Regions from separate parts of the Paraburkholderia sp. 22098 genome, predicted to be linked through region 2. Evidence: riboswitches for the same ligand, from Rfam matches in the RefSeq annotation. Region 2 holds a riboswitch; each other region holds the start of a gene.

What was found. A riboswitch is a leader RNA that binds a small molecule or an ion and turns the genes downstream of it on or off. The one in region 2 is predicted to bind cobalamin.
Region 1: another riboswitch for cobalamin. It lies ahead of cobA (uroporphyrinogen-III C-methyltransferase); the one in region 2 lies ahead of ACTJLB_RS17835 (precorrin-3B synthase).
Region 3: another riboswitch for cobalamin. It lies ahead of ACTJLB_RS15910 (CbtB domain-containing protein); the one in region 2 lies ahead of ACTJLB_RS17835 (precorrin-3B synthase).

Annotation. Positions count from the first base shown of each region.
Region 1 is NZ_JBQEPV010000011.1:4,425-12,079, reverse strand. It holds gene ACTJLB_RS22560 (cobyrinate a,c-diamide synthase) at 1-1,197, opposite strand, end outside; gene cobO (cob(I)yrinic acid a,c-diamide adenosyltransferase) at 1,200-1,802, opposite strand; gene ACTJLB_RS22550 (cobalamin biosynthesis protein) at 1,799-2,221, opposite strand; gene cobA (uroporphyrinogen-III C-methyltransferase) at 2,218-2,985, opposite strand; cobalamin riboswitch at 3,216-3,460, opposite strand; cobalamin riboswitch at 3,530-3,810, shown strand; gene cobW (cobalamin biosynthesis protein CobW) at 3,968-5,071, shown strand; gene cobN (cobaltochelatase subunit CobN) at 5,078-7,655, shown strand, end outside.
Region 2 is NZ_JBQEPV010000008.1:9,812-17,466, reverse strand. It holds gene ACTJLB_RS17855 (AAA family ATPase) at 1-1,055, shown strand, start outside; gene cobJ (precorrin-3B C(17)-methyltransferase) at 1,070-2,827, opposite strand; gene ACTJLB_RS17845 (precorrin-2 C(20)-methyltransferase) at 2,824-3,564, opposite strand; gene ACTJLB_RS17840 (precorrin-8X methylmutase) at 3,565-4,191, opposite strand; gene ACTJLB_RS17835 (precorrin-3B synthase) at 4,201-5,769, opposite strand; cobalamin riboswitch at 5,853-6,038, opposite strand; gene cbiE (precorrin-6y C5,15-methyltransferase (decarboxylating) subunit CbiE) at 6,124-7,383, shown strand; gene ACTJLB_RS17825 (cobalt-precorrin-5B (C(1))-methyltransferase) at 7,389-7,655, shown strand, end outside.
Region 3 is NZ_JBQEPV010000006.1:431,734-439,388, forward strand. It holds gene ACTJLB_RS15890 (MarR family winged helix-turn-helix transcriptional regulator) at 1-182, opposite strand, end outside; gene ACTJLB_RS15895 (ATP-binding protein) at 263-1,921, opposite strand; gene ACTJLB_RS15900 (ATPase domain-containing protein) at 1,926-3,443, opposite strand; gene ACTJLB_RS15905 (histidine phosphatase family protein) at 3,638-4,228, opposite strand; adenosylcobalamin (AdoCbl) riboswitch at 4,307-4,393, shown strand; gene ACTJLB_RS15910 (CbtB domain-containing protein) at 4,445-4,666, shown strand; gene ACTJLB_RS15915 (CbtA family protein) at 4,678-5,472, shown strand; gene ACTJLB_RS15920 (2OG-Fe(II) oxygenase) at 5,624-6,451, opposite strand; gene ACTJLB_RS15925 (FAS1-like dehydratase domain-containing protein) at 6,697-7,539, shown strand.

The DNA of each region.
Region 1 (7,655 bases), on a different contig from region 2:
CTCGCCGGGTGCATCGGCTTGAGGCCGCGTGGCTGAGCGCAACGGCGAAAGCGGCGTGCCGAGCTTCGAGTAGTGAAACGTGTGGCCGGTCACGGGGCCATGCGTGCTGTCGATCTGTTGCATGCCGAGCGCGGTGAAGCGTGTTTGCATCGTCGCGTGACCGGGCAGCAAGCCGAGCATCGACGTGCTGACACCTTGCGTGTCAGTGAGCTTATCGAGCAGATAAAGCATGCCGCCGCATTCAGCGACGAGCGGTTTGCCGGCCGCCGCATGTGCGCGGATCGCCGCGGCGCTGCGGGCATTCGCGGCGAGCGCCGCGGCGTGCAGTTCGGGATATCCGCCGGGCAGATACAGCGCATCGGTGTCGGAGGGCGGCGCTTCGTCAGCGAGCGGCGAAAAGTAGTGAACGTGGGCGCCGAGCGCTTCGAGCAGCGCGACATTGGCCGGGTAGATGAACGAAAACGCGGCATCGCGCGCGATGGCGATTTTTTTGTTGTGCAGAAGGTGGGGAAGCACTTGTGGCGTAGCCGCGCCAAACTCCACCGCGGGCGGCAGCCCGGCCAGCGCTGTATGACTGAGCGCATCGGCGGCGCGATCCAGACGCGCGTCGAGATCGTCGATTTCCGCGGCCTGATGCAAGCCGAGGTGGCGATCGGGCAATTCGATTTCGTCGCTGGCGGTAATGTGCCCGCACCAGCGCAGAGTCGCCGGCAACGCCTCTTCGAGCATCTGCGCGTGACGCGAGGAACCGACGCGGTTCGCGAGCACGCCATGAAACGGGACCTGAGGCCGGAAATTCGCGAGGCCGAACGCGACCGCGCCGAAGGTTTGCGCCATCGCCTTCGCCGAAATCACCGCGAGTACCGGCACACCGAACTCGGTCGCCAGATCGGCGCTGCTCGGCGTGCCGTCGAAGAGGCCCATCACACCTTCGATCAGGATCAGATCGGTTTCGTCCGCTGCCTGCGCGAGAAGATTGCGGCAGGCATCTTTGCCGACCATCCACAGATCCAGCGACAGCACGGGCGCGCCGCTTGCGCGGGCAAGGATCATCGGATCGAGAAAGTCGGGCCCGGTCTTGAACACGCGCACACGCCGCCCCAGTCGCCGATGGTAGCGCGCGAGGCCCGCGGTGATCGTGGTCTTGCCTTGACCCGACGCGGGCGCGCTGACAAAGAGCGCAGGGCAGGCGGACACGTTCAGAACTCCACGCCGCGCTGCGCCTTGACGCCTTGCTCGCGGTACGGATGCTTGACGATGCGCATTTCGGTGACGAGGTCGGCCGCTTCGATCAGCGCATCGGGCGCGTGGCGGCCGGTCACGACCACATGCAGCATCGCCGGACGCGCGTTGATGACGGACAGCACTTCGTCGAGCGGCAGATATTCGTACTTGAGCACGGTGTTCAGTTCGTCGAGGATGACCATCTGATAGTCGCCGCTTTCAATCATCCTGCGTGCTTCATCCCAACCTTTGCGTGCGGTGGCCATGTCGGCGTCGCGGTTCTGCGTGTTCCAGGTGTAGCCGTCGCCCATCGTCACGAAGTCACAGTTGGCAATAGCGCCGAGGAAGTCGCGCTCCGACGTATGCAGGGCGCCCTTGATGAACTGCACGACGCCAAGCCGCATGCCGTGGCCGAGCACACGCACGGCCATGCCGAAAGCGGCGGTTGTCTTGCCCTTGCCGGTGCCGGTGTTGACGATCAGCAGGCCCTTTTCGACGGTCGCGTTGGCCTGCTTCTTTTCGTGGCCTTCACGCCGGCGTTCGGTCATGCGTTGATGCGATTCGGGATCGGTCTTCATGGAAGGTCCTGTTGGATGGTGGTGACACTGTGTGCTGGCGCTGGTGCGGTCGATGCGATCGCCACGGTGACACCAGCGTAAACGGTTTTGCGGGCGATCAGATGTGCGGTGCAACCGGCGGCCACCGCAAGCAACGCGCACGGTTCGCATACGCCGTCCACGCCGAGATGCTCGCGCGCGGCAGCCGACGGTTCGTGCACATCTATCGCGAGGATCTGCTCGCGGTTGAACACTTGCAGCGCGAACCCGTGACGCGCGCAGAACTCCAGCAGGCCCGGCTCGTCGGCTTTCGTTTCAATAGAGGCTACCGTTGCAATCTGTTCGAACGTGTGCGAACCGAGCGCGGCGCGCACCGCCGTTTCGATCTCGTCCGCCGATGTATGCAGGCGGCAACCGATGCCCACGCTAAGCGTTTTCATTTCGCGTCCGGCGAAGATGCCGCATCTGATGAGCTTGCCGCGGCGGCACGCGCGAGCGCGAGCGACGCCACGCCGCCTATCACCACGATCGCAGGCGAGCCGAGTCCCGCGCGCGCGACGGCATCGGCGAATTCGCCAAGCCTCGAAAGCGCATGGCGTTGCTCGGGACGCGTAGCCGATTCGATCGCCGCACACGGCGTGTCGGCGCGCATGCCGGCTGCGAGCAATGCGCTGACGATATCGTTCAGCCGCCGCATGCCCATGTAGATGACGAGGGTCATGTGAGTGGCGGCGAGCGCCCCCCAATCCGGCTCGCTGCTGCCCGCGCCGTGGCCGGTCACGAATATCACGCCTTGCGCGTGATCGCGGTGTGTAACCGGAATGCCGATAGCTGCGGGCGCCGCGATTCCGGCTGTGATCCCGCTGACGATCTCTACCTCGATTCCGGCCGCATGCAGCGCCTGCTGCTCTTCGCCGCCTCTGCCGAATACGAACGGATCGCCGCCCTTGAGTCGCGCGACGCTGCGCCCAGCATGCAGATGCTCGAGCATTTGCGCGACGATGCCTTCTTGCGGCGTCGACGGATGACCGCCGCGTTTGCCGACGTAAACAATGGACGCGTCGGCGCGCGCAAATTGCAGCACGTCAGGATTCACGAGATCGTCGACGAGTATCACGTCGGCTTGTGCGAGGGCGCGCGTTGCCTTCAACGTCATCAGTTCGACGTCGCCGGGCCCTGCGCCGATCAGCCACGCGCGTGTCATCGCGCCTCGCTAACCGTGCACGGCAACGACGTTGCGCGCCCCGCCGGCATGCGCCATGCAGTGCGGCGCGCGAACGGGCCCAGGTGATTGGAGATCGAAGTCATTCAAGCGGTGTCTTCACGCACGACGGCACGCGCGGGTGCGAACCCGGCTGCCTCGCCGTGCTTCAGCGCCTTCACATCCGTCCCTCGCGGATTCCGGCTGCCGGCGGCGTGACGTCGAGAAACGCACGGCCGCCTCCGCATCTGGCCGGTATCCGGGCTGGCGGCCTCACGCGCTTTGCCTTCCCGCCCGCATTCGTTCGAATGTATCGGACAGTGGCATCGAAAACGCATGCGCGGCGCAGCATGAACATTGCACCGCAGGTCGCTTACCGTTGCGGGGACAGCACAGGTTGAGCGCGGGAGCGCTGCCTGTTTCCCGTTTAACTGCACACGCGAATGCATGTGCGGGCACCAAACGCGCGCATACGATAGCACACGAGAAGCCCGTGCGATAAGCGCGCCGGGCCCGCGTTTCCTTGACGGCGCCAGACGGTCGGCCTAAACTCGCACGCACTTCTGGTGCTCGTGTGCGCGCTCGTGCGCATGCAGTTAAACGGGAAACAGGGCGCCCGCCTGTCACGGTTTGGGTCAACCTGTGCTGCCCCCGCAACGGTAAGCGAAAAGTGACGTCACGGCGGTTTGCGTGGTGTCGCAGTGCCGGCTTCGGTGTCCACGCGCAAGGCCGCGTGGGCATATCACCACTGGGCGAGAAATCACTCGTCCGGGAAGGGGAAGCGGCGCTTTCGCCAGCCCGGATACCGGCCGGAACACGAAGGGCGAACGTCGCGGGGATGCGGCGCTGCGCTCATGCCCTCACACCCGTTTTCTGCGTTTTTCCTGTTGTAGCAAGGCCGTCGTTCATGCCCGAGGCACGCGCTGGACCTCATGCGTGCGGACTACGCCGGCCGGCGCCTGCAACTACTGGGATGGACCTCACGATGCAAACTCAAATGCGCAAGATCCCCGTCACCATCGTCACGGGCTTTCTCGGCAGCGGCAAGACCACTCTGTTGCGGCACATTCTTCAGCACGCAGGCGGCAAGCGCATCGCGGTGATCGTCAACGAGTTCGGCGAACTCGGTATCGACGGCGAAATCCTGAAGGGTTGCGGCATCGGTTGCGACGAGAACGGTGTCGAAACGGAAGGGCAATTGTATGAACTCGCGAACGGGTGCCTCTGCTGCACCGTGCAGGAGGAGTTTTTTCCGGTGATGGAAAAGCTCGTCGAGCGCCGTGAGCAGATCGACCACGTGCTGATCGAGACATCGGGTCTCGCGTTGCCGAAGCCTCTCGTACAGGCGTTCAACTGGCCGCAGATCAAAAACAGTTTCACCGTCGATGCGGTGATTACCGTGGTCGACGGCCCCGCTGCCGCGAGCGGCCAGTTCGCGGAAAACCCGCTCGCTGTCGACGCGCAGCGCAAAGCCGATCCGAATCTGGATCATGAATCGCCGCTGCACGAATTGTTCGAAGATCAGTTGGCTTCAGCCGATCTGGTGATTCTGAACAAAACAGATCTGCTCGATGAGGCTCGTCAGAACGCGGTCGAAGCCGTGATCCGCGAGGAGATTCCGCCGCAAGTGAAGGTCGTGCGCGCGCACATGGGGCAGCTCGATCTGCACACGCTGTTCGGGCTCGAAGCCGCATCGGAAGAAACGATTCACTTGCGCCACGACCATCACGGCTCGGCGGACGATGCGGATCATCACCACGATGAATTCGATTCGGTAGTGGTGCATGCAAACGTGCTGTCGCGTGACGCGGTAATCGCCGCACTGCAAGCGCTTGTTCAGAGCAACACGATCTACCGTGTAAAGGGTTTCGCGGCGTTGCCGGGCGCTGCAATGCGTCTCGTGATTCAGGGCGTGGGCCGGCGCTTCGACAGCTATTTCGATCGGCGCTGGCAACCCGGCGAGGCGGGCGAAAGCCGCTTCGTGCTGATCGGTGAAGACCTCGATCAAGCCGCGCTGCAGCGCGCGTTCGACGCGGCGCTGGGCGTGTCGAACGCCCAGGTGCCGGGCGTCGCAGCGCAACAGGCGTAAGCGCACATGCATCTGCTGCGCACCACGCCGGGCGGTTTCGTCGACGATACGCAAGGCGTGATCCGTATCGATCAGCGGCCTGCGGATATCGTCGTGCTCAGTTCTGCGGACACCACGTTGTCGCTGCTGGCAAGCGTGTTTCCTCGTCTCGGCGACGGCTTTCCGAGCGTGCGCCTCGCGAACGTGACGTATCTGCGGCAACCGGCGTCGGTGGATTTCTACGTCGAAGATGTGCTGCAACACGCGCGCGTCGTCGTAGTCGATCATCTTGGCGGCGAAGCGTATTGGCCGTACGGTATCGAACAGGTCGTCGCGCTAGCGGAGCGCAAACAGCAAACGCTCGCGATGTTTTCGGGCGATCTGCAGGAAGATCCCAATCTGCTTGCGCGCAGCACCGCGGACGCGGATCTGTGCCATCAGTTGTGGCGTTATTTGCGGGAAGGCGGTCCCCAGAATGCGGAGGCGTTTCTGCGCTGCATCGCGTATCGCGCGCTCGGTTGGGGACACGAGCCTGGGCCGCCCCGCGCGTTGCCGGCCGCGTCGCTTTACCATCCACAACGCGACACGCCGACAATCGCCGACTGGCAAGCGCGCTGGCGGCACGATGCGCCCGTCGCGGCGATACTGTTCTACAAGGCGCATCTTCAGGCGGCCAACACAGCGGTGTTCGACGCGCTGATCGAAGCGCTCGACGCACAAGGCGTGAACCCGCTGCCAATCGCGATTACGTCGTTGAAAGACGCGATGAGTCGCGAAGTCGTACAGTCGTTGTGCGCGCAACATAACGCGGCGCTCGTACTCAACACGACTGCGTTCGCCGCGTCCGCGATCGATGATCCCGAACCGCTCGCGCTCGCCGGCGACGCGCCTGTGCTTCAGGTGATTCTGAGCGGCGGCAACCGCGAGGACTGGCTCAAGGACAATCAGGGCCTGAATTCGCGCGACATCGCCATGCATATCGCGCTGCCCGAAGTGGACGGGCGCATCATCACGCGCGCGATCAGTTTCAAGGGACTCGCGTATCGCTGTCCGCATACGGAAGTCGACGTGGTGCGTTATCAGCCCGATCACGAACGCGTGAATTTTATTGCCGGGTTGAGCCGCCGCTGGTGCCGCCTGCGCTCGCTCGACAACGCGGACAAGAAACTCGCGCTGATTCTCGCCAACTATCCGATGAGCGAGGGTCGCATTGGGAATGGCGTCGGACTGGATACGCCGGCGTCGGTGGTCGGCATTCTGTCGATGTTGCGCGACGAAGGTTATCGCGTGGCAGCCGTGCCCGATAACGGCGACGCGCTGTTGCAGAAGCTGACCGAGGGCGTGACGAACGATCCCGTGGTGCGCGATCTGCGGCCCGCTTTGCAAAGCTTTGCGCTGGCCGATTACCTCACCCATTTCAACGCGCTGCCCGCCGAAGCGCGCAATGCGCTGAATGCGCGCTGGGGCTCGCCAGAGCACGACCCGAGCGTGCGGCGCGGCCGTTTCATGATTGCGGGTTGGCGTTGCGGCCACGTGTTCGTCGGCATTCAGCCGTCGCGTTCGCGCGAGCAGGGCGATTACGCGAGCTATCACGACGCCGAACTCGTGCCGCCGCATGCGTATCTCGCGTTCTATTTCTGGCTGCGTCATCAGTTCGGCATCGACGCGGTCGTGCATGTCGGCAAGCATGGCAACCTCGAATGGCTGCCCGGCAAGAGTGTTGCGTTGAGCGATACGTGCTGGCCGGATCTGATTCTCGGGCCCATGCCGCATCTGTATCCGTTCATCGTCAACGATCCGGGCGAGGGCAGTCAGGCCAAGCGCCGCGCGCAAGCTGTGATCGTCGATCATCTGATGCCGCCGCTCACGCGCGCCGAAAGTTACGGCCCGTTGCAGGACCTCGAGCGCCAGGTCGACGAATACTATGAAGCGCTGATGATCGACCCGCGCCGCTCGAAGCTGTTACGGCGCACGATCCTCGCGACTATCGTCGAACATAAGCTGCATGAAGAATTGAGCCTGTCCGAGCCGAAGGGTGAAGACGACGAAGATGTGTTGCTCACGCGCGTCGATGCGTGGCTGTGTGAGTTGAAAGAAGCGCAGATTCGCGATGGTTTGCATACGTTCGGCCAATCGCCGCAAGCAGTGCAACGACGCGATACGCTGCTTGCGTTAGCGCGCTTTCCCGTCGGCGATGGGCAAGGTGGCAACGCAGGGTTGATCGATGCGTTGGCGCGCGATCTGCAGATCGATCACTTCTTCGACCCGCTATCGGTGGATTGGTCCACGGCCTGGACAGGCCCGCGTCCTGACATTCTGCAACAGGTCAGCGATGCGCCCTGGCGGCATTGCGGCGATACGCGCGAGCGTCTGGAACTGTTCGCAGCGGAAATGCTGCGGAGCCTATGCGAGCCGCAAGCGCATACGGATACAGATACGTCGAGCGCATTGGCGAAGGCGCCGCTGCCGCAGGCAGGACGCGTGATCGAGCGCTTGCGCAACGACGTGCTGCCGCGGCTCGACGCATGCGGTACGCAGGAGATGACGCATCTCAGGCGCGGTCTCGAAGGGCGATTCGTGCCGCCGGGGCCGAGCGGTTCGCCAT
Region 2 (7,655 bases):
AAGCGTACGCGCCGCAGGGCATCGACGCGCTGCGTGCCGCGTTGGCTTCGGCCACCGCGCGCTCGCAGGCCGCCAACGAGCGGTTGACGAGTTTGCCCGACGTCTCGGCCGCGCTGCCGCTCGACGAAGCGCGGCGCAGCGCCGAAATCGCAGCCTCCGCGCTGGAGAGTGCCCGCAAGATACTGAACGAGGCAACCGAGAAGCGTTCCACCGGCATTGCGACGGCTGAGTCGCTCGCGCTCCAATTGCAGCGCAAGGAAGCGCAACTGAGCGCCCCGGCGTTCTGCCGCAACCGCGCACAGTGGCAGGCGAAGATTGTCGAACAACGCGTGCAGGTCGAGGCGCTGACGAAGCAACGCGAAGCGCGGGCGCGCGAACTCGAAGCCGTGCGTCTGGACGACCCGGCGGCCGAGGCGAAGCGCTATCGCGCGTCGGCGGAACTTGCGCGTCAGGACCAGCACGAGCGGCAGGTCAGCATCGCGCGTTTGCGCAGCCAGCTGGAGACCGTGGGCGCGTCAGGGCTCGGCGAGCGTCTTGCAGCGCTCGACGCAAAAGTGGAGCAGGCCACCCGCCGCAAAGAGGAGCTGAGCTTGCGCGCCGGCGCGTTGAGTCTGCTCGACGAAGTGCTCGTCGCGGAACGCGATGCGGCGGTCGCCCAATTGCGTGCGCCGTTAACGGAACGGCTCGGCCACTATCTGAAGCGGATCTTTCCGCAGTCGACCATCGCGCTCGGCGACGATCTGAGTCCCGCGACGCTCGATCGTTTTGGCCGCGCAGACACGCTCGAAGCGCTGAGCTTCGGCACGCGCGAGCAACTCGGCATTCTCACGCGGCTCGCGTATGCCGATCTGCTGAAGGCGTCCGGCCGGCCGACGTTGCTGATGCTCGACGATGCGGCCGTGCATACCGACGCCGCACGGCGGGATGCGATCAAGCGGGCGCTGATCGACGCTGCCACGCGGCATCAGATTCTGGTGTTCACCTGCCATCCGGAACTGTGGGACGACCTGGGCGTGAGGCAGCGCGCGATCGACGATATGAAGGCCGCGGCGTAACTATCCGTCGGGGCTTACTCGTACCAGCGCGGCGTGTAGACCCACTGCGCGCCCTTGGTGAAGCGGCGCGTGGTGGAGGAGCCCACGATCAGCATTGTGCGCATATCGACAGCCGCTGAGCGCAGTTCGCCTAAGGTCACCGTGCGCAGCGTTGCGCCCGGCCTGCCAATGTCGCGGCCGAGCACGACCTGCGTATGCGCCGCCCGATATTCACGAACGATATCGAGCGCCTTATCGAGTTGCCACGGACGCGCGCGCGAAATCGGGTTGTAGAACGCCATGACGAGGTCCGCTTGCGCGGCATGTCGCAAGCGTTTTTCGATGATGCTCCAGGGCTTCAGGTTATCCGACAGCGACAGCATGCAGAAGTCATGGCCGAGCGGCGCGCCGGCTTGCGCGGCGGTAGCCATCGCCGCCGATACACCCGGCACGATGCTGAGCTCGACAGCGGCCCACGCGCTGTCCTCAGAGGCGTCGAGCGCTTCGAGCACGGCCGCGGCCATCGCGAACACGCCGGGGTCGCCGGACGACACCATCACCACTGACCGTCCCGCGCTCGCGAGTTCGAACGCATGGCGCGCGCGCTGCATTTCCTCGCGATTATCGGTGCCGTGCACGCGTTGGCCGGCGCGCAGCGGGCCGGCCATTTTCACGTACGTCTCATAGCCGAGAATATCGGTGGCCTGGTCGAGCGCCTTACGCGCCGCGGGCACCATCAGTTCCGCGCTGCCGGGGCCGAGGCCGATCACCGTCAGCCGGCCGCGCGCCCGTCCTATCGTGTCGGGATCGACCGCGAGCGGCGATAGAGCGAGGGCGATGCCTTGCACATGATCGTCGTACAACGTTTCGTATGGAATGCGCAGGGCGGCGCGTAAAAGGCTGGCCGGTGATTCGCCGATTGCTGCGTCGCAATCCGTAAAACGCAGCGGCACGTTCAGCAGCGCGGCCGCTTCGGCAAGCGCCGGTTCTGCCATGTGTTCCGATGAGCCAAGCAACGCGGCAAGCGAAAGAGACGCGAGGCCGTGCGCTTCGAGTGAGCTGCGCACACGAGCCGCGATTTCGGCGGCGGGGTTCTTGTCCGCAGTTGATGTCGCGGCGCTGTTCGCCTGTGCGGGCGTTGAAGCGACAGCCTCAAGCGTCACCGCTGCGACCACACTGCGAGGGTGAATCACAAGCTCGTCGTCGCGTCCATTCCACGCGCGAGGCGTGATGCGAATCGCCAGCCGCGCGGATGGCGAGCGCGGCAGTTGTGCATCGTCGAGCCACGGCGCGTCGCCCTCGATACGCGTGCTTTCGCCCGCGAGCAGGTCCGACACGAAACGCTTACCCTGGCCGATATCGGCAAGCGCATAACCATCCGGTGGATTGAGCACACAGGTGCCGAACCGCAACTCGCCACTCGTGGTGATTGCAGGCGATATGGCAAGTGCGGCGGCAATCTCGCGCGCCATCACGTTGACGCCGGCGAGGCCGCCGAGCAACGGCACGACGGCGCTGCCGTCTTCGGCAACGGCGAGCACCGGCGGCTCGGCGCCCTTGTTCGACAGCAGCGGCGCCACGCAGCGAATCACGATGCCGGCCGCGCACAGCGCGACAATCGGCGTGCCTCGTGCATACAGGTCGCGCAGATGCGGGCTCAGTTCGGCGTACGCGACGTCGGCTTCAACGCGGCCTTGCAGCGCATGCACCTGCGAATCCGCATACAGCGTTTGGATGCGCCGCGCGGTATCCAGCGCGCCTGCGCCGAGAATGACGATGGCGGGCGGCATCATCCTTGCCATTTTTCCCCCGGCACGACGAGCAGCGAGAAATACGGCGACGCCATCGGGTCCACTTCAGCGAGCGGGACGATACGCTGGTTGCCCATCGTCGCCCGCTCGACGTACAGCGCGCGGTGCGCGAGTCCGAGTTCGCCGAGCACGCGCCGCACCTTGTCGAAATTGCGCCCGAGTTTCATCACGACAGCGGCGTCCGCATCCGCAAGACGGCGGCGCAGTTCGTCTTCCGGCAGCACGCCCGAGAGCACCGACAGGCTCTGGTTGCGATACACGAGCGGCGCACCGAGCACGGCCGCGCCGCCGAGCATCGAGCAGACGCCCGGCACCACTTCGCTCTCGTAGCGCGCCGCGAGCCGGTCGTGCAGATACATGTACGAGCCGTAGAAGAACGGATCGCCTTCGCAGATCACGGCGACGTCGCGCCCCGCATCAAGATGTGCCCCGACTATGTCGGCCGCAGTGTCGTAGAAGTCGGCAATGATCGCTTCATACGACAGTGGCGGCTCTAGCGCTTCGGTCGTGACGGGATACACGAGCGGCAGTTGCTGCTGCGTGTCGTGCAAATGCGCCTCGATGATGCTGAACGCGTTGCCCTTCTTGCCCTTTGCGACAAAGTAGGCGACCACGGCCGCTGCCTTGAGCAGACGCAGTGCCTTTAGCGTGATGAGTTCCGGATCTCCTGGACCGACACCGAGTCCATATAGACGCCCTGCACGTTGTTGCGCCGTCATTTATTCGATCTCCGTTGCGAGCGCGTTGACAGCGGCCGCAGCCATCGCGCTGCCGCCGCGCCGGCCATGCACGACGACATACGGCACGCCACGGCTATTCTCTGCGAGCATCGCTTTCGATTCCGCCGCGCCGACAAAGCCGACCGGAAAGCCCAGAATCAGCGCGGGCTTCGGCGCACCGGCGTCGAGCATATCGAGCAGATGGAAGAGGGCAGTCGGCGCATTGCCGATCACGACGACGCTGCCGCCCAGATGCGGGCGCCACAATTCGAGCGCGGCGGCGGAACGCGTATTGCCGAGTTCGCGGGCGAGTGCAGGCACTCGTTCATGGGTGAGCGTGCAGATCACGTCGTTGTTCACCGGCAACCGCGCGCGCGTGATGCCTTGCGCCACCATGCCGGCGTCGCAGAGAATCGGCGCGCCTTGCGCGAGCGCCGTGCGGCCTGCTGTGCCGGCATGTTCGGAGAACGCGAGATCGTCGATCACATCGACCATCCCGCACGCGTGGATCACGCGCACCGCGAGTTTTTCGAGGTCGGCAGGAATGCGCGACAGGTCGGCTTCGGCGCGGATCGTCGCGAAAGACTGGCGATAGATCTCCTGACCGTCGCGAATGTAATCAAGCATCGGTGTCACTCATGTGTCGCTTCGAACAAGGCGCGCGATCGTGTCGGCGGCCTGTTCGACTGTCAGTTGGCGCGCGACGCATCGACCGAAGCCGGGGCCCTGGTCGCGTCGAAAAAGGTCGTACATGCCGGGCGCCGCGGCGAGCATCGTAAACGGCGCGCAATGCGCGGCAGCACATGAGCGCGGGCATCCGCTCAAATGCACGTCGACGCCGGCGGGCAGGCGCTTCGCGAGATCCAATGCGTCGGCTTTGGTATCCGCGAGGCTTTTCGCGCAGCCAGTGGAACCGGCGCACGCGATCAGGTGTGTGATGGCTTCGGCGCAATCGCATGCGAGGCCCAGCGCGTTCAGCGCGGCAAGCACAACGGGCACTGAGAGCGTCCGGATATCGGGCAGCAGCACGCTTTGCCACGGCGTGATGCGCAGCGTGCCGTCGCCATGTTGTTGCGCGAGCGCGGCGAGGCCGTGCAGCGTGGTCGCATCGATACGGCCGAGCGGCGGTTGACCGCCGGCATGCCATGTATCCGCGGCGCGTTGCGCATGTGCGCCGAGGCGCAGCGAGGCATCGGCAGTGGTGCTGCGACGCCAGCCGGCGAGCGTCGCGTCGCGTGTCAATGGAAAATCCATGTAGGTTTGCGCCTGCTGCAATATTGCGTCCGCCGAATGCGTGTCGAGCAGATGACGCATACGCGTGGCGTCGGCAGCGGCAAGATCTAGAAACGTATGCAGCAGCGCGCGCACGAGCGCCGGAACTTGCGACGGCAGCACCGAGGCCAGCGCGCCTGTCGCATCCGCATGCGATCTTTCGGACGAGTTCGCAGCGTTGCCTGATGACGATGGTGACTTCCCGCCGATGTGCGTGTTTGCGCTCGCGTTTGCATCCACGGTCGGGCAGCCTGCGAGCCCGAACACGAAGCGCGCCGCACCGGCCGAATCTTGTGCTGCCGCGAGCCACACGTCATGCGGGTGGTCCACTCTCGCGAGCCGCTCGCCGCCGTCGAGCAACAACGCGAATTTCGGCGATAGCGCCGCAAAACGCGGTTCACTTTGCAATAGCGTGAGAAGGGCGGTGCACAGAGGTCTGGTGTCGAACAGTGCGCACGGGTCGCGTCCGGCAGCGGGGCTGATCATGACGTTGCGCACGTCGTCAGCGGCGGCGGCATCGAGGGCGTGCGCTTTTCGATCGTGACCGTGATCGCGATCGTGACGGTGATCGTCTTCGGCGGAATCGGTCGGCGCTCTATCGCCCATTCTTTCAGAGCCGCTTGCAGCGCCCGGTCCGAGCCCCGCATCAATCAGCTTGGCGACCAGCGCACCTTCATGTCCGGCCCGAACACCGCGCAATTGCAGATTCGCGCGATTCGTCAGTTCGATCACACCCGCCGTATGCTGCGCGCTCGCGTTGGCGATCGCCTCGGCCTGAGCCGCGCTCAATTCGCCGCCTGGCAGCTTGATCCGGCAAATCCCGCCGTCGCGCGCCGCCACGATCCGCAGCAGGCCCGGACACGCCGAGGGCCGCAGCGCAGATGCCGCGTCGGGCAAGACAGTGGAGGGCGAAGCTGGATTCAAGACGGACACCGGGTTAGCGTCGCGCGACGGCCCGAGCAAGCGGTCAAAACGGCATTGCTGCGGCATCGGTACACCCCGCCCGATGTTGGCTGGCACGAACAGTCTGGCCGGCAGGTCTCCTGGCTGGCAGGTCGTCGTCCGCCGCGGCCTTCCCGGTTTAACCAGTGGCGCCAAGCGCAGGCGGACTCGCTGCATACAGTTGCGGGGGCAGCCACAGCGGCAATCTTCCCGCTGTGTTCCCTGTTAGGCCCCGAAGGGCACCGGCGGCTGTATTATGCCTTTTTTCGGATAGCACAACGAGGCTGGACGCTTTGACCGGCGTGGCGCAGTGCATTGTTTGAGATACAAAATGAGGAAGGGTGCATGTCGGCGTGGCTGACGGTAGTGGGCATTGGCGACGACGGCTTCGCCGGTTTGGGGCGGCCCGCACGGCGTGCGTTGCTCGAGGCGTCGGTGATTTACGGCGGCGAACGTCATCTGTCGATGTTGCCCGCGCGGCTGGCCGCGCGGCGCGCCGAGTGGCCGCGCCCATTCGATCTCGCGCCGCTTCTGGCCGAGCGCGGCGGCCCCGTTTGCGTGCTGGCGAGCGGCGATCCGATGCTGTTCGGCGTCGGCGCGACGCTGGCTCGACAGTTGCCGCCCAGCGAACTGCGCGTGTTGCCCGCGCCGTCATCGTTATCGCTCGCGGCGGCGCGCCTCGGCTGGCCGTTGCAGGATGTGGCCACGGTGTCGGTGGTTGGGCGGCCGTTGCCCACGCTGAACGCTTATTTGCATGACCGCGCGCGCGTGTTCGTGCTCAGCGCGGACGGGCGCACACCCGCCGCGCTTGCCGACCTGCTGAGCGCGCGAGGTTTCGGCGCAACGCGGATGACCGTGTTCGAACACCTTGGCGGCGACGATGAGCGGCGCATCGACGGCCGTGCGGATCAATGGTCCCCGGGCGATGTCGCCGCGCTGAACCTGGTCGCGCTCGAATGCCGCGCCACCGAAGGCGCGCCGCGCCTGCCGCTCACCTGCGGCCTGCCCGACGACGCGTTCCGTCACGACGGCCAGCTCACCAAACGCGATGTGCGAGCGATCACGCTCGCGCGACTCGCACCGACGCCCGGCGAATTGTTGTGGGACGTGGGTGCGGGCAGCGGCTCGATCGGCATCGAGTGGATGCGCGCGCATCCGACTTGCCGGGCGATCGCCATCGAAGGGCACGCTGAGCGTCAGCGCTTCATCGAGCACAATCGCGATGCGTTGGGCGTGCCGGGCTTGCAACTCGTAGCGGCCCGCGCGCCGCAAGCGCTCGAAGGGTTGGCCGCGCCGCATGCGGTGTTTATCGGCGGCGGCGTGACGGTGCCCGGCGTGCTCGAAGCGTGCTGGGACAATTTGCGCGACGGCGGCCGGCTGGTCGCGAACGCGGTCACGCTGCAAGGCGAGGCGGCGCTCGCCGCATGGCGTGACAAACATGGCGGCACGCTCACGCGAATTGCGCTTGCGGACGCTCAGCCGCTCGGTGGCTTCGATACGTGGCGGCAAGCGCTGCCGATCACCTTGTACGATGTGGTGAAGCGTTGCGCTGCCGATGGTGTCCATAGTGTTGCCGATAACACCAACGCTGCTTCATCGGCGTGACGCTCATGCGCGACGAAACGCCTGAACAACCCGCACCGCTGCGCAGCGGCTACACGACCGGCAGTTGTGCAACCGCCACGTCGCTGGCGGCCGCGCGTCTGCTGCTCGCGGGTGTGGTCAGCGAGGTGGCCGAAATCGTGTTGCCCAAGGGCCAGCATGTGCCGATGCCGCTCGTCTTCTGCCGGTTGACCGATGACGGCGCCGAAGCGGGCACGATCAAGGATGCCGGCGACGATCCCGATGTCACGCACGGCGCCGTGGTGTTCGCGCGC
Region 3 (7,655 bases), on a different contig from region 2:
TAATCGGCCAGCGTGACCTGACGAACCGCCTCGCCGAGCCGGCTCGCGGTGAACAGCGGCGTGGCGCAGGCCTCGGAGACGTTGAACGCGGACAGCACGCCATGACTCGTGCGCCGCCACTTTCTGGCAGCGATCACGAGTGTGCTGCTCACTTTGCGGCGTAAGGCGTCGAGATTCGTCATGGCCGGTATTGTATTTCCAAAACAATCGTTAGCAAACTATCGAATTGGAATTTTTAGCGGCGCATGGCGACGCACGAGCTTCACGCGACCAGTCCGAGTCTGATCGTCCTCGCGAGATCGTCGAGCTGAAAAGGTTTGCGCAGTACCGTGCAGCGTTCTACCGCAAGACCGGAGATGTCGATGTCGGCATAACCGGTTGCGAGAATCACCGGCAAATCGCTGCGCATCTTGCGCGCCTCGGCGATCACGTCGATGCCGTTCATGCCCGGCATCGCGAAGTCGACCATCAGCAGGTCGGGGTTGTCGTCCCGCAGTCGGTTGAGTCCGGCTCGCCCGTCAGCGGCTTCCGTCACGTGGTAGCCGAGCATTTTCAGCGACTCGACGAGCATGGCGCGTACTTCGCTGTCGTCTTCGATCACCAGCACGCGCTTTTCGCCCACGGCGTTCGCTTCGATATTGGACGCCTCCGCAGCCTGCGGCGCGACGGGGTCGCGTAGCGGCAACCACACCTCGACCGTCGTACCGGCGCCTTCTTCGCTGAAGAGTCTCGCGGTGCCGCCGGCTTGCCGCGCGATGCCGTACACCTGGCTGAGGCCCAGTCCCGTCCCTTTGCCGATCGGCTTCGTCGTGAAGAATGGATCGAACACGCGCGACACGATGTCGGGCGGTATGCCCGAGCCGGTATCGGTGACTTCGATCACGACATAGCGGCCTTCGGCAAGCGTCTGATCGGGCGCTGTGCGCTGCTTCACGCGGACACTGAGCTGGCCGCCGCCGGGCATTGCGTCGCGCGCGTTGATCGCGAGGTTGAGCACGGCCAGTTCCAGCTGATTGGCGTCGGCCTGCGTCCACATCTCGTCGCTTTCGAAGTCGTTGCTGTAGCTGATACCCGATCCCAGCGACACGGTGATGATGTCGCGCATGCCTTGCAGCAACGCGACGACGTCGACGGCCTTCAGATCGAGGTTGCTATTGCGCGAGAACGTCAGCAACTGGCCGGTCAGTTTCGCGCCGCGTTCGGTTGCGCGCTTGACCGTGGCCGCCATGCCGCGAATGCGCTCGTCACTGCTCACCCGGGAGATCAGTTCCGAGTTGACCATGATGACGTTCAGCAGATTGTTGAAGTCGTGTGCGATGCCGCCGGTGAGTTGCCCGAGCGCTTCCATCTTCTGCGATTGAACGAGCACGGCCTGCACTTTCGCGCGCTCGTGAATTTCCATCATCAGCCGGTTGTTGGCTGAAGCGAGCTCATGCGTACGTTCGGCGATGCGGCCTTCGAGCGAGTCGTTCAGTTGCACCAGCGCTTCCTGCGCTTCGATCCGCTCAGCCAGATGGCGGCGCGATTCATATTGCCGCGCACGGGCGCGCAGCGCCGAGGCCACCGCGCGGCGCAGCGTCTCGGAGTTCAGCGGACGTTCCAGCACGACCACGTTGCCCAGGCGCTCCAGCACTTCGATCCCGCGCGCAGAGCGATGCCCCACGCGCGTGGCCGCAAGCAGAATGAACGGAAAGTCGGACCACGCCGGCTGCTGCTCCAGCCAACGGAATAGACGCGTTGCATGCTCGCCGGCGAGCGCTTCTTCAGCGATGAGCGCGCTACCCGCGCCGGCGTCGAGCGCCTCGGTGAGGGCGTCCGCGTCGCGGCACGGCACGCATAGACGTTGATCCTTGTGCAGGACCTCGGCAATAACATCGGCGTCGCGGCCAAAAGGCGCGAGAATCAGGACCCGTTGCTCCATGACGTTACTGCCGCGACGTGTCGATGACACGCTCCGTCGAGCCAAGTAGCGCCGTGGTGCCGCGATAAGACGGCAAGCCCGAAAGCACGCCTTCGAAGTCGCGCAGCGCTTCACCCACTTCGACGCCGCGGCTCGTGAGCCGGAACTGGCGGATCGAGCGTTCATGGGCGTTAGCGCGGCTCTTTACCGCCGTCACAGCGGTCAGCACTTCGCCGTGGTGTTCGAAATAGCGGAACAGAATGACGACGTCGCTCAGGTAGCTGATATCGATATCGCTCTGAACCTCGCCGATAATCCCGTGCTGTCCCAGCACGAGCATCGTCATGACGCCTTGCTGGTTCAGATACCCGAGCAGTTCGTGCATCTGCAACAGCAGATAGCGCTCACCGGGCATTGCTTGCAGGTAAGCGTTGAGACTGTCGATCGCCACATATTTCACGCCTCTTTTCTCGACGGAGGTGCGAACGTCGCTCGCGAACTCGCCGGGCGAGATCTCGGCGGGATCGATCTGACGCAGCGTCAATAGTCCGTTGTCCACATAGGGCTGCAGATTCATGCCGACCGTCGCGCAACGCGCGACAAGGGTGACCAGCGTTTCGTCGAAGACATAGTAGACACAGCGTTCGCCACGTTCGAGAGCCGCAATCAGGCACGAAACCACGGTGGTGGTCTTGCCGACACCCGAAGGGCCGATCAGGAGCGCGTTGGTGCCGGGTATCAGTCCGCCGCCCAGCAGCGCGTCGAGGCCTCCAGTGCCCGTGCTCACCACATGTGTATCGAATTTGGCGTGATGTTCGGCCGCGACGAGGCGCGGATAGACATGGATGCCGCCGGTGTCGAGCGTGAAGTCGTGGTATCCCTCGCGGAACTTGATGCCGCGCATCTTGGCAATGCGCAAGCGCCGGCGATTGCCGCCGTAGTCGTGCACGACGTTGTCGAGCGCGATCACGCCGTGAGCGATGCTGTGCAATTGCACGTCGCCCGGGTCGGACGTATTGTCGTCGAGCAGCAAGACCGTGCATGCGCGCGTGGCGAAATAGCGTTTCAACGCGAGGATTTGCCGCCGGTAGCGCAGTGCGTTCTGCGAAAGCAGGCGCAACTCGGACAGACTGTCGAGCACGATCCGCACAGGCTTGATCTCGTCGACCTGCTGGATGACGTTTCGCACCGTTTCGCCGAGTTCGACCTCAGCCGGATGCAGCACCGTCTGCTCGAATTGCGGATCCAGACCTTCGTCGGAGACCAGTTCCAGGATATGGAACTGGCTCAAATCCCAGCCGTGGCTGTCAGCTACCGAGATGAGCTCCGAACGAGTCTCGGAGAGCGTAATGTACAGACCTGCCTGGCCTTCCTCAGCGCCCTGAAGTAAAAATTGCAACGCCAGGGTGGTTTTACCCGTTCCCGGCGCGCCCTCCACCAGGTACATGCGGTGTGGGGTGAGGCCGCCTCCCAGGATGTTATCGATTCCCTCGATTCCTGAGCAAAGGCGGGTAGGCTTGTGAGTGGCAGCGTCTTTTGACATAGCGTGGTTATAGCATCGAATAATTGGCCTGGTCCGTCAGCCGGTATCGCCAGAATGCAAGTTGCATGCCTATTGCGAAAAGACCGTGGTTGGCGCGTGTGCGGCGGCGGAAAGCGTGATCAGCGCCGTGTCAGTTCGTGTGGGCGGCGCGGCTGTCGGTATCGGACGAATAAGCCTTGGTTGTTCCGGCAAGGTCACGACGACGTCGGCCGCCATGTCCAGCCCCGTCGTTGCGAGCGCTGCAGTTCGACGACCGCGAGCGGTGGGATTTCAATGCACGAAAACACCGCTGGCGATGTGCCCAACACATGGACGATCGCCGCGCGGACCAGCGGCGCATGCGTCACGGCGACCACATCGTGGACGGCGTGCGACGCGCCATCCGGCGCGACGTCTATTGCGTCGAGCCATTCGCCGATCCGCTTCACCACCTGGCTGAACGATTCGCCGCCGTGAGGGGCGGCGTCGGGGTCGTGCGTCCAGGCTGCCAGTGCGTCTGGCGCGTGCGCGGCAAGATCGTTGAGGCGTTGGCCGCGCCACGTGCCGTAGTCGACATCCGAAAGCGCGGTGTCCACCTTCGCAGCGAGGCCGAGCGCCAAGGCCGTTTCGCGCGCGCAGGCGGCGGGGCTGACGAATGCGCTTGCATTGTCGGCAAACGACAGGCGCACTCGCGCTGCTTGCGCCTCGCCGAGGCCGCGAGCGTCGAGCGGATCGTCGGCGGGAAAGCGGCCCGCGCGCATGGCCGCGGTTGGCGCATGGCTGACCAGTAACAGCCGCAGGTTCATTTTTGAGTTCCCGTCAATATGCGCTCGTGTCGCTGTGTGATAGCTGGCGCGGAAGTTTAGCGCGTAGAATAGCCGCACTGCGAAGCGCGGAAGCCGGTGAAAGCCCGGCGCGGTCGCGCCACTGTAATCGGCATCACAAGCCGAAAGCCAGACCTGAGCTTCGCATCATTCCTCTGCAATCGACTACGGGGCGCGCTACCCCAGGAGATGTCCATCATGACTGAAGCTGTTTTCGATTCCGCCGGCCAGCCCGCCATTCAGCCCACGCCGATTCCGTTGCGTGAACTGCTGCCTTGGGCCGTGTTCGGAGGATTGCTGCTGCTGCTCGCGCTGTATTTCGTCGGTGCGGAACAGGGCGCCACGTCTTTAGTGCCTGGCATGTACGTGCATGAGTTCGTGCACGACGGCCGCCATCTGCTCGGCTTTCCCTGCCACTAACGGAGCAGAACATGGTCGGTAAGTTGTTGTTGCGCGGGATGCTTGCAGGCATCGCCGCGGGGCTGCTCACGTTCGCGTTTGCGCGAGTGGCGGGCGAGCCGCAGGTCAATCAGGCGATAGCCTTCGAAGAGAATGCCGGGGACGGAGCCGGCGCAATGCATGAGCATGAGCACGCCGGTGCGGCTGCGGGTGCGGACGCGCACGAGCAAGCGCATGAGCAGGAGTTGGTCAGTCGCGATACGCAAGCCGGATTGGGATTGCTGACCGGCGTAGTGACCTACGGCGCGGCATTCGGCGGACTGTTCTCTCTGGTGTTTGCCTATGCGTACGGACGAGTGGGGGCGATGAGCGCGCGTGCGTTGTCGGCGTGGCTTGCCCTCGGCGCTTTCGTCGCACTGGTGATCGTTCCCAACATCAAGTATCCGGCGAACCCGCCAGCGGTCGGCGACCCGGAGACAATCGGAACGCGCACAGGCCTGTTTTTTCTGATGATCGCCATCTCGCTGACCGCGATGGTTTTTTCGCTGAAGGTCCGGCGCCGCGCGGCAATGAAACTTGGCGCATGGAACGGCTCGATCGTGGCCGGACTTGTGTTCATCGCCATCATTGCCGCGGTGCAGATGTCGATGCCCGTGATCGACGAAACGCCGGCCGGTTTTCCCGCGGCGCTGCTGTGGAAATTCCGTGTGGCTGCACTCGGCATGCAGGCGATCATGTGGGCGACGATCGGGCTGCTGTTCGGCGCGATCGTCGAGCGGAGTGCGTTCATGCGTGTCGGGAATCGCACAGCGACCCGGTCGGCTTGAGGTCTTCTGGCGGCTTGCGCTGAGCGGCTGGCTGCGTGAGTGGTTAAGGCTGTGGGTGTTGAGCGCGCGCGGTGGTATGACACGGGCTGGGAATTGTCGGGTGTGATTTTTTGGCCCTGTCACCGCCGCCAATCGCGAGCACGCTCAACAACTACATATTGACCACGCCATCGGACGACGACGCCATCGCATCATGAAAAATAACTCCCAACGTATGCCTCTGTCCCGATCTCAAACGGCTCACTCCGTGCCGCAAATTCACGCGATATACACCACGCGTGCCTTGCACCGGCCGATGATGAACCGCGAACACCACGGCATCTCCCTTGCGCAGCGGCACGACTTCCGCGCGTGACTGCATTCGCGGACGCTGCTCGGTCATCACGAATTCGCCGCCGGTGAAATCCTCGCCGGGTTCCGACAGCAGAATTGCAACCTGTAGCGGAAACACGTGCTCGCCGTAAAGATCCTGATGCAGACAGTTATAGTCGTCGGTCATGTACTGCAGCATTAGGGGTGTCGGGCGCGTCTGGCCCGCAGCGTGGCAGCGTTCGATAAACTCGGTGTGTGCGCCCGGATAGCGGATGCCGATGTCCATCACCTCGTTCCAACGATTCGCCACCGGCACGAGATGCGGATACAACTCGCGGCGCAACTGTGCGATCAGCGGCGGCAACGGATACGAGAAATACTTGTATTCGCCACGGCCGAAGCCATGCCGCGCCATCACTACGCGACTGCGGTACAAGTCCTCTCGGGGATACAGCGCAGTGAGGGCATCGCATTCGCGCGCGTCAAGCAGCCCGTGCAGCATCGCGCAGCCATAGCCGTTCAGTTCTTCTTCGACGTGAAACCAATCAGTCGTCTCGATGCGCGCCGTCAGTGAACTTGCATGATTGCGGCTCTGCAACGGCTTCGATTCAGTTTTTCGATCCTGTTCCGGCGATTGGGCGCGGACATTTTTCGCCACCGTATTCATCAGAGTCTCCCTCAGCGATTTTCGAACGATGATTGAGTGTAAGCGCGTCTTTCAGGCCGCGCACTCCGACTCTTGCGCTGCAATTCCCCTAGGTTGAAGGCGCACGGATCAACCGGCGATGTGTCCGGCAAAACGGTGAGTTGCGAGCAGGAAAAAGTGACGCCGCCCAACGATAACCTTTGCGAAGCGCGTCGTGTCGTTCATAGTAGGTGCTGTCAATTGGTCGCTCCACCGGAGGCTTGTCCATGTCGGATTACCACCAGAAACTCGATGATTGGCTCGGCACCGAGCGAGTCGCCAAAGATCTCATTACCGCGTTTCCGCTCGCGGCTCTCGCCGCGACGCTGGATCGCGAACAAAGCGGCGATACCGTTCCGCCGCTTTGGCACTGGCTTTACTTCTTACCGATTGCGCCAATGTCCGAAACTGGGCCGGACGGTCATCCTAAGCGCGGCGATTTTCTGCCGCCGGTGCCGCTGCCGCGCCGCATGTGGGCCGGCGGGCGCATCACTTTTCATGCGCCGCTGAAAGTGGGTGAGCGCGCCACGCGTACGTCGACCATTGCGAACATTGAAGACAAGACCGGTCGCTCGGGGCGACTCGTGTTCGTCACGGTGCAGCACTCGATTGAAGTCGGCGGCGAACTGAGGCTTGAAGAAGAGCACGACATCGTCTACCGCGACGCACCGCTAGCAGACGCGCGGCCTCAGCAGCCGCAACTCGCGCCGCAGGGCGAACGTTGGAACCGCATTATCGAAGCCGATCCCGTCATGCTGTTTCGCTATTCGGCGCTCACCTTCAACAGCCATCGCATTCACTACGACTATCCCTACGCGACGCAAGTCGAGGCTTATCCTGGCCTCGTGGTCCACGGGCCGTTGATTGCCACGCTGCTGGTCGATCTCGTTCGCCGCGAGCGACCCGATGCAACGCTGCAGAGCTTTGCGTTCAAGGCGCTTCGCCCGACGTTTTCGGGCCAGGCTTTCACGGTGTGCGGCGCGCCCGCGGCGGATGGAAAATCGATCGACCTATGGGCAAAAGATCACGATGGCTATCTGACGATGCGAGCGACCGCAGCGATTGAATAATTCCGCGAACGCGAGGCGTCGACGATTATGTCCGGGTAAATGCATAACGCTCAAGCGGTGAAAAATCCGGTCGTCTTACAGTTGCGTCGCGCAAATCGAAGTAATGTTTCTCTGAA